Regions from separate parts of the Sulfobacillus thermotolerans genome, predicted to be linked through region 2. Evidence: riboswitches for the same ligand, from Rfam matches in the RefSeq annotation. Region 2 holds a riboswitch; each other region holds the start of a gene.
What was found. A riboswitch is a leader RNA that binds a small molecule or an ion and turns the genes downstream of it on or off. The one in region 2 is predicted to bind cyclic di-AMP.
Positions count from the first base shown of each region.

Region 1: it holds a riboswitch for cyclic di-AMP, as region 2 does, so the genes downstream of both, ORD20_RS10350 (peptidoglycan-binding protein) here and ORD20_RS15290 (peptidoglycan-binding protein) in region 2, are expected to answer to the same signal.
Region 3: it holds a riboswitch for cyclic di-AMP, as region 2 does, so the genes downstream of both, ORD20_RS01875 (ABC transporter permease) here and ORD20_RS15290 (peptidoglycan-binding protein) in region 2, are expected to answer to the same signal.

Region 1 covers NZ_CP133983.1:1,990,833-1,994,108, reverse strand. Annotated here, with positions in the region: gene ORD20_RS10355 (DUF962 domain-containing protein) at 1-171, opposite strand, end outside; gene ORD20_RS10350 (peptidoglycan-binding protein) at 306-1,430, opposite strand; cyclic di-AMP (ydaO/yuaA leader) riboswitch at 1,441-1,576, opposite strand; gene ORD20_RS10345 (GtrA family protein) at 1,825-2,250, opposite strand; gene ORD20_RS10340 (glycosyltransferase family 4 protein) at 2,247-3,276, opposite strand, start outside.
Region 2 covers NZ_CP133983.1:2,903,019-2,906,294, forward strand. Annotated here, with positions in the region: gene ORD20_RS15285 (RNA polymerase sigma factor) at 1-494, opposite strand, end outside; gene ORD20_RS15290 (peptidoglycan-binding protein) at 871-1,611, opposite strand; cyclic di-AMP (ydaO/yuaA leader) riboswitch at 1,620-1,741, opposite strand; gene ORD20_RS15295 (2'-5' RNA ligase family protein) at 2,084-2,632, shown strand; gene ORD20_RS15300 (arsenic metallochaperone ArsD family protein) at 2,761-2,964, shown strand; gene ORD20_RS15305 (ArsA family ATPase) at 2,966-3,276, shown strand, end outside.
Region 3 covers NZ_CP133983.1:394,771-398,046, reverse strand. Annotated here, with positions in the region: gene ORD20_RS01880 (ABC transporter substrate-binding protein) at 1-867, opposite strand, end outside; gene ORD20_RS01875 (ABC transporter permease) at 920-1,771, opposite strand; cyclic di-AMP (ydaO/yuaA leader) riboswitch at 1,868-1,991, opposite strand; gene ORD20_RS01870 (hypothetical protein) at 1,976-2,146, shown strand; gene ORD20_RS01865 (histidine phosphatase family protein) at 2,184-2,966, shown strand; gene ORD20_RS01860 (ABC transporter substrate-binding protein) at 3,094-3,276, shown strand, end outside.

The DNA.
Region 1 (3,276 bases), 910 kb from region 2:
ATACCCCACCCCCACGCTAAGAACAAGGTACCAAGCATTTAACGTCAACAGCGCAAGCAGCAGCAACACAATAGCTCCCCCGGTCCCAATAAAATGGAATAAGCGGGTGGCTGGCTTTTGGTGTTCTTGCAAATAAAATGGCCAGAACTCGTTAAATGAGTGAATTCTCATCTCTGCTTCACCTCTCTATAGTAATTCGCGAGGACGCACGGAAAATCCTTCCTACTAGGGACGCAAAACCCTGTCCCAAAGAAAAAAAGCCCCAGAGCGCATGGCGCCCTGGGGAGATTCTCCGCTTAATACGCTTATTGACCTAACACATAAACGGTCACAGGCTCAATGCCAAAATTAGAAACCGTCTGGGCGTTAGCATCCATGTAAATATCGATGTGGTGTCCCACAATGGCACCACCTGTGTCCATCGCCCGTCCTAAAAATCCCCCTTGGGGCAAATTGGGGTCTGTATACCCCGTCACATAGAGATATGACTTGAGAGGAATCAGCGAGGGATCCACGGCAATCATCCCGGGTTCGAGCGGCTGTCCAAACGCGTCAACCGGCCCATAGGGATAATTGTCTTGCAGACTCGGGCCATAAGCCGTTGCCCGTACCTGATACACTGCAATAATGGGGCGCCCATCAATCGACTGGGCATTGGGCGACACCGGACCCGTCCGCGCATACCCCGCGTCAACTGAAGAGGTTTGCGAAGCGCTGCTAGGTGCAGTCGTCGTGTTGGCGCTGCTTGGAGTCTGTGAGGTTTGCTTTATGATAGTGTTTGGCCCAAAGATACCCAATCCGGTAAGAATCTGCCGCCAGGTCTGAAAGGTGGTGACGCCTGAAGGCGCCAGGTTCTGGCTGGTCTGGAAATCTTCGAGTGCCTGTTGTGTCTTAGGACCAAATATTCCGTCAGTCGGCCCCACTTGGGAATAGCCAAGCAACTTCAAATCGGCTTGCAAGGTGGCCACCCAATGCCCTTGACTTCCCATGCTCAGCCGTTGATACATTGCCGGATGAGCTTGTTCGGAAATGGCTGGAGGCGTTACCGTCAAGGTTGTGGGGCCTTGATAACGGGGCACCAATTGGAATCCCGCTAAAATGTCTTGCCATACGGGCGCACTGGTCACACCGGTCGGTTGAAATCCATTCGCCGTCTGAAAAGCCTTCAACGCGGCAAGCGTCTTGGGGCCAAAAATTCCGTCATCAGAACCCACACTGTGGTACCCTAAAAGGTACAGATCGGCTTGCAGCGTGGCCACCCAATGAGAAACATCTCCTTGTTGCAACACTTGGTTCATTGCCGGATGCTCTTGGGCCAACGCCGCGGTGGTCGCCGATACGGAGGCCGCCATGGCACCTTGTGAAGCCATCATCCCAGCTGCCAATGTGACGCCCGCAACGGTCATTCCTTGCCATAATGCAAATCGCATGCAGTCATTCTCCCCTTAGAAATATTGCCTCCGGAGTTAGCTGACGGGTTAGGGCGCGGAGAGTGGCCCTTCCAGTCCAATGCTGGATTCACCCCCACAATTGGGTCCCCCGGTTGTTGTTTCCAACAATTTGGCTAGCGCCAGTGTAATGAACATTAACAAGCCTGTCAGATACACTCTTTGCTGCTGAGAGGAGATGACACCAGGCTGCGCCAGCCATAGGACGTAAAGGGACAAGCTTCCCACGATTCCAATATGATTCCATCATTTGGACTCAGGAATAGAAACCCTATGATGAATGCGCATGAAAACGGGAGAAAAAGGGCAAAAAAATTGAGGTGTTGGCAAAATCACGGAAAAGAAATTGGAAGAAAATCTTAATGCTGTCGGGCGATTAGACAAAAACAAACAGTTTCATCATGATGAAACTGGTCAAAGATGCTAAGAACATCGCCGCCAATTTGGCAATATTATTGGCCATGACATGAGGAATGATGTGCACTTCGAGCACTAACGGCGCGATTACCCATAAAATTAAGTCGTTCACCACAATATTGATGACCGACTGAATCACAAACAAAACGCGCTGACGCACCGCATCTTTGCCCTTGGACCGCACTTGATGGCGGAAGGTCCAACGGCTATTCCAAATATAACTATTAAGAATCGCGGCAATGACAGCAATGGTGTTATACACCACCAGCTGATCCACGTTTCGCGTCGGAAATAGCCAGTAGAGGCCATTAAAAAATAACAAATCAATGACCGCATTGCCAAATCCCACGGAAACGAATTGGATAAATTGGTAGAGCCGCGTCATCTGCCGGCCCGAAACTCTCTGATCGCTTGTTCGTACAGCTGCACGAGTTCTTTCGTCGGTTCCTGCCATCCCCATTTCTCCGCTTCTTGCCGCGCTTTAGTGGACAACACCGCTAATCCCGGCTGGTCATGAATGAGTCCATGCACCATTTCGCCTAGTAAATAAGGCTGATCGCTGGGAAATAATCGGCCAGCGCCTGAATGGTCGATCAATTCATGAGAAGGCGCGGATTCCGCCGCCACGATGGGCAGACCCGATGCCATCGCCTCCAATAAGACGAGACCTAGCGTCTCGGTGGTGCTGGGAAAGACAAAAAAATCGGCGGATGCATAAGCTGCTGCTAATTCTTGCCCAAGCAACTTACCCACAAAGGTCGTTGGCGTCTTCTCGAACCGTTCCTGGAAATACTCGACGGCCGGTCCATCCCCCACTAAAGCCAGATGAACCGACGGATTGCGCTGAAAAAGCGATAAGAGGCGTGCCAACCCTTTTTCCTTGGCAATCCGGCCCACATATAACGCAATAATTTGATCGGGGTTTCCCGAGCTTAAGCGCGCCCGCATCGACTTGTCCCGTTGCCGGGGATGAAAAACATTCAAATCAACGCCGCGCCGCCATACCCGGACACGTTCAATGCCATGCGACGTGATCTCATTCTGAATGGCCGCCGATGTCGCTAAATTATAAACGGCTTGATTGTGTAGCAGCCGCAATAATCCCCACACAGCGGGTTTGGTGAATCCCAAATGATAAAAATCAGCGTATTGAGCAATATTGGTATGATACGACGCAACAAGCGGACACTTTAATTGGCGAGCCGCCCATACGCCTGCAATGCCCAGGACGAAGGGATTGACAACATGGACAATATCCGGACTAAATTCCCGCAAATAGCGTGTAACCCGAGGCGTAGGCCATCCCCATGGCTTGCCACCATAGACAAACCCAACCGAAAAGGTCGGCACAGGCTTTACCGGAATGCCTTCAAATTCGGCTTCTCCGCCTTCCGGTGCCACGATTAAAATC
Region 2 (3,276 bases):
TCAAGCAAAGGACGCAAGTGTTGGCGGGCCCGGTAGAGACGGGTTTTCACAACCTGTTCGCTGACGCCGAGCGCCGCGGCGGTCTCCTTTAGTGAGCGGTCCATATAATAAAATAATAAGATGCATTGGCGTTCAACCACACCGAGTTTCATGACAGCGTCCAAAACATTGACGTCCTCCAAAAGTAAGGGTACCTCATCGACGGCAGATTGAGTTACCTCGAGAATGTCGGTGGGATCTTCGGGATGGCGCTTGTAATAACGCATACGGTCGCGACAAAGATTGGTAATCGTATGAAAAAGCAAAGCAGGGCTCAGAGTGTCCGCGCCGTGCCGTTCGGTATGGCGCCACAAACGGACGAAGGCTTCTTGGGCCGTGTCCTCCGCGTCATCTTTGACGTGCAGTGTGACGAAAGCATACCGCAAAGCTCTATCTCCATATTCCTCCATAAATTGGGTAAACCGTCGTTCTTCCTGTGCGTCCGTAACAGGCAACTCCCTTTTCTCTTGTCTCAATACCATAACGTTTGACGATGCAAGGAGGTTACATCACTTAACACTTTCATACGCAAGAATGGAACGAGCGAGACATGTCGAATCTGAGGATGTACGCTCTGAACACGGTCGTTATGGTCAGACCACAGCCGTATTATGTTGCACATTCTTAAATTATTCGTCATCGGTCGTGCAACCACAATCCCTATAGCTATTATAAGCACCGCAACACTTTCTCGCTACGGAACGGAATATGTGTCGGCGTGGTTCGGGCCTTTAAAAATTGGAGGCCGGGCCGCGCGGCTTATGTGGGATATTAAAGATGGATAGCATTCTCGCGCCCAGACTACGGATCCTTTGGCGCGAGAATGCCTAGTTATTGGCCCAGCACGTAAACAGTGACGGGCTGAATGCCAAAGTTGGCTACGGTCTGGGAGCCATTGTCCATAAAGATATCAATGCGGTCGCCGACAATCGCGCCGCCGGTATCCATGGCTTGACCAAGAAAGCCGCTTTGGGGCAGTACAGAATCGTGATAGCCTTGGACGTAGACGGTAGATTTCAAAGGGATGACACTGGGGTCAACAGCGATCATGCCGGGTTGCAGAGGTTGTCCGAATGCATCAACAGGACCATAGGGATAGTTGTCTTGTGCACTCGGTCCATAGGCTGTTGCCGTCATATGATAGACCGCCACCACCGGTTTGCCGTCTATCGTCTGAGGGGATGCATTGGATGCTTGGACCGCGGAGCCTTCAGAAGACGAATAGGCCGGGGTGAGATGAAATCCGGCGAGAATATCTTGCCAAGTTGCAGGGTCTACGGTCCCCGTCACGGGCAGACCTTCAGCCTGTTGGAAGTCTTTGACCCCTTGTTCGGTTTTGGGGCCAAAGATACCATCAACAGGTCCAACAGCCGAAAAACCGAGATCTTGTAAGTCAGCCTGCAAGGTCATCACCCAATGCCCTTGGTCGGAATAAGATAGGGTGTGCTGCATCGCGGGATGTTGGGCTTCGAGTTCCGGTAGCGTGACGCTTTGCGCCCATGTAGGACTCGATACCATTAACATACTGCTCATAGCGGATATGGCTAATGCAAAAGGTTTCCACAATCCCATCAATGAATGCCTCCTCTCGTTTGGCGCCGCCGGAGTTAGTTTACGGGTTCGGGCACGAGCGTCCCTGCCTAAAAAGGATTCACCCAAAGAATAATCCCCCGGTTCCCAAGGAATTAGGCGCGGTGTAACGCCCCATAGTGTAACGGGGATCACAAGAAACGGGGAAATCTGTCGAGATGCCTTGTCCGGGCACAACGTGGCGTCTAGGCATTTTGGCGCGGGTATGCACGACAATGAGCACGAAGGGAGACGAACTCCAGCATTTGTTTTGGCTGCAAAGATGTGGAAATGGAAAAAAACTTGGCGAAACACGAAAATGTCACTAGAATAAACGGTATAATGCGGTTTTATTGTGACAAATTTTTTTCGGCAGGTAATAAATTCTGTGTTTTTTCACCCTAAGATTTGCCAGAGGAGTTGACCGAGAATCAGTTCATTGCAGACAAGGCATACTGAGCGTGGAGGGAACACATTGCTGATTGACGGTAATGCTTTAATTATTCCGGTAGCCTTGCCTGACGCGCTAGAGGCGTTCAGGTTGCAAAGCGACCCTTCTGCTCGGCAACTCCCTGCACATGTCACGGTGCATTTTCCTTTTGCCGATGAGCCAAAATCTCGGATCGTGGCTCCCCAGTTGAAGCGTTTGCTGGGTAAAATGGCGCCCTTTCGGATTTATTTTGACAACATGGGGCGCTTTGAAATGCCCAACGAAATGATTTTGTACTTAAAAGTCACAGTAACGCCAGAGTTGATGACGCTATTTGAAACGATTTGGCAAAAATTTCGAACATATCCACCGTATGAAGGTAAGCATCAAGAGATTATTCCCCATATCACCATGGCGCGCGTCAATCCTGCGACTGCGGGAGCCGTTGAAGCACGCCTCACCCATCTGGTTGAGCAACACCGGTCTGCGTTATTTTGGGACATCTCCGAAGTTGAGTGGGTTAATGTCCAACAGGGCGTGCCAGGCTGTCGTATTTTGGGAAGTTTTCCTCTAGGACGCTCCATCAAATCATAAGGTAAAGAATGTTCCCAGCACACATGTTGCTATTTATAGATAATGATATAATTATACATGAATCTAACAAAAGAGGAAATCACGGTTACGGGTATTAACCGAGAACTTATTGGCCTCGCACTCAGCAACTGGTCCGAGTAGCGACCCTGATTGAACGATTGAAACATGAGGGGCACCAGGTAGCCCGCTATATGTTGAGTCACAATCCGGACGCCTTCGTCTCCGATACCGTTGTGTATCAGGCGCTTCCGATTGTTACGGTGGAAGGGGCTGTCCTTACAATGGGGCAGTATCCCTCTTATGAAGATATTTGTGGCCGCCAGGAGGGCTGACATGACGCATTATCTGCTGTTTTCAGGCAAGGGAGGGGTGGGTAAGACGTCCCTGTCCTCGGCAGCGGCGGTCGCACTAGCGCAAAAAGGCTTGAACACGCTGTTGGTGACAACAGATCCGGCGTCCAATCTGGGAGACGTTTTTGGGCAGCCTGTGGGTCTTGAGCCTCAACCGGTAGAAGCGGTCAATGGCCTCTTTGTACAGGCTATCGATTCTAAAGCCTCTCTTGCGGCGTATAAAGAGCGTGCGTTAGCCCCCTTGCGGGTGTTATTTCCGGAAACGATTGTTCACGCTGCAGATGAGAAGATGAG
Region 3 (3,276 bases), 590 kb from region 2:
TGTCAATTCCTGGGCCAGCGTGGTAAAGCTGAGGCCTGCCGCCTGGCTACGCGCTTCGGCAGGAGAAATCCCATTGAGTTTAGCAATGTCTTCAAACGATTTCGTTGGGTGTTGGTAAAAGAATTTTACGCCGTCCTCTTCGGCCTTCACGAACTCATCGACTAGCTGGGGATTTTTAGCGGCAAAGTGCGCATTGACCACCGCTAAATTAAAAATCGGCGCTTTGTCCACCTGATCCTGGTCATAAATCAGAATATGTCCATCATCTTGCTGCATTTCATTGAGAAATGGCGCCCACACATAGGCGGCATCAATGCGGCCCGTTTTCCACGCGGCCACCATATCCGGCGGTGACATATTGTTGATTTGCACCGATGATACGGGCAGATGGTGCATGGCCAGCGCCGTATCTAGCTCAAAAGGCGAAGTGGAACCGCTTACCAATGCCACCGTCTTCCCCTCTAAATTTTGCAGCGAATGGATATGACTGCCGTTTTTCACCACCAATCCCTCGGCCGTCGTATAACGCTCCATGGCCCATACCACTTTAAGCGGCACACCCCGAGCAATCGCCGCTGCTGTTGGAGGATTGCCCAGGGTTGTCATAAAGTCCAAGGATCCTGATGCAAGTGAGGTCAGCGCGTCAGGGCCGGAGGAAAAATACTTCAACACCACGTGGGCATGCATCGTCTTTTGAAAAAAGTTTTGTTCTATCGCCACAGACTCCGGATCGGGCGCATTTTCGTAGCCAATCGTCACCGTCGGTTCACTGGCTGCCCCAGACGTGCCGCACCCGGCCACGATGGCCATTAATGGCAACACCATTAATCCGGCCAGAAACGGCTTCAAGGTCTTCTTTTTCTCCACATAACATCCTCCTTCATTTTATGGCTGTGGGTTTTTGCCATCTTGATTGTGTTTATGCTTTCCCCTTCCACGGTGTGACACGGTGCTCAATGGAGCGAATAATCAACTCCATGCCGTATCCCAACAACCCAATCATGACGATGCCGACAAAGACTACCCCAATTTGTAATTCATTGCCGGCCGACTCAATCATCCATCCTAGGCCCTTGGAGGCAGCAATCATTTCCGCTGCCACTAAACAGGTCCAGGCAATTCCAATGCCAACCCGCATGCCCGTAAAGATTTCTGGAAGCGCTGAAGGAAAGATGACATAGCGGAAAATCTGACGCTTGTTAGCGCCTAAGCATTGCGCTACGCGAATGCGCGTTTCTTGAACACTCTTAACGCCTGACATCGCGCTGATGATGATAATCGGGATGGTGCAGAAGAAAATCAAAACCACCTTGGACGTCTCCCCAATGCCAAACCAGACAATCATGACGGGGATGTACGCCAAGGGCGGAATCGGCCGCAAAAATTGCAACAGCGGATCAATCGCTAAGAACACCCAATCCGTGGACGCCATCCAAAATCCAATCGGCACGCCCACGACCACTGCTGCTATAAATCCGGTCGTAATCCTCCCCAAACTGTAAAGCGTACTGGTTAACAGTGGCTCCCCACTATAACCGACCGTCGCGACGGTGATAAAGTCATGGACAACGGCCCCTGGTGAAGGCAAGGCCGTTGGAGGAAAGAGATTCAGGGCCGTCACTCCCCACCACAAGGCTATCATGATAACGGCGACGAGCCATGGAACGTAGCCACGATAGGGCTTTTTGTCTTCCTTCCACACTTTTTGCTCCAGTGCGCCTTCGGCGCTTTCAGCGTCAAGCTCATCAGACGCCATATAGCTATACCCCATGTCAACAGCCTCCTTGCAAATGCATAATCTCTTCTCATCTCCTATCCAACTGAACAGTCGCCCCATCAAAGAAAAAACCGGGCTAAAGCCCGGGCATAGTCCAAGCCTTCCAAGCCGACGAGGTAAGCTGACGGGCTAGGGCGGATGGCTGCCCCCTTGCGTACGCCCCGAAAATTGGGTCCCCCGTTCGTGTGATGACACGATTTGGCGATTGATTCAATTGGCACGCCGCTCTCTAGCCTAGAATATGCTGTAGATGCAACGCTTGTGCTCTTTAAGGCTACCATGGATAAGCGGATGTTGGCAATTTCGACCTATACTGACAAATATCGCAACCGAAAATTTAAGCTCCCCATTCTTCCCCAAATTGGGTAAGATAATGGGCATACCTGATTTTCCAGGAGGTTCTGTGTTGCCCTCATTTGCAGATATCATACTCATTCGACATGGTGAAAGCGAAGCCAATGCCGCCGGTCGCTTTGCCTGTCGCTCATGGGATCCAGCCCTTACGGCAACAGGACGGGCTCAAGCACAACAACTGGCCCACCAATGGCATAACGCGCCCATACGCTATTTGGTTACAAGCCCGTTGCTCAGAGCCCAAGAAACGCTAGCCCCTTTAGCCCAAGATCATGACTTGACTCCCGTGATTTTGCCTGATTTAGCCGAAGTCAATCTAGGCCAATGGGATGGAAAGCGCCTGCGCGATCTTGAGGAAGCGGAGTCCCCGTCCTTTATCGCATGGCGTCAAGACCCTGATCGCAATCCACCCCCTGGCGGCGAAAGCATTCGGGCGGTGGGGCAACGCGTGTTGAATGCGCTGGCCCACTTTGTGGAACCCCGAGAACGCCATACCTTGACGATTGCTGCCACCCATGCGGACTGCATTAAAGGCGCGGTAAGTCCCAAGCAATACGCCGGATCATATCCGCGGTTTTCAGCATATCCTCGGTGCAAAGGCCGGCCCACAAGTAAAGCGGCGGTTGACCAGGAAGGCGATACTCGTGTACCCACCCCCGCTGAGTCAAGGCGGTTAACACGCGGGCAACCACGCTGGGATCAAGCCGTGCGTACCCAGCCAAGGTTCCAATTGCCGCTGCGCGCCTCTGAACCCATAGAGCCGCCAACACTTGCGGCATCTTTTGTGCGTCGCCATTTTCATCCCACATGCTCACCGCCTCCTTTGTGTTCTTAAGCAATGGATATGCGTCGACAACATGGTCCGTTCGTCCCTTTTTCTTGTGTTTACCAGCTATTCAGCATACACTTCCATTATGGCAAAGAATTCTTTGTAAAAATTCGTGATGTAAGGAGAAAGATCTGTGATTCGCTTGTCATTAGCATGGCGTTTAGCTGTTCTCGCCCTAGGATCCACCCTTATCGCCGGTTGCGGAACCACCCCAAGTGCCGCTGCCCCCAACCACGTGTCTCATAGCATCCGGATTGTAGATGACACCGGACGCACGGTAACCTTGCCGAAACCGGCAACACGGATCGTTACTATC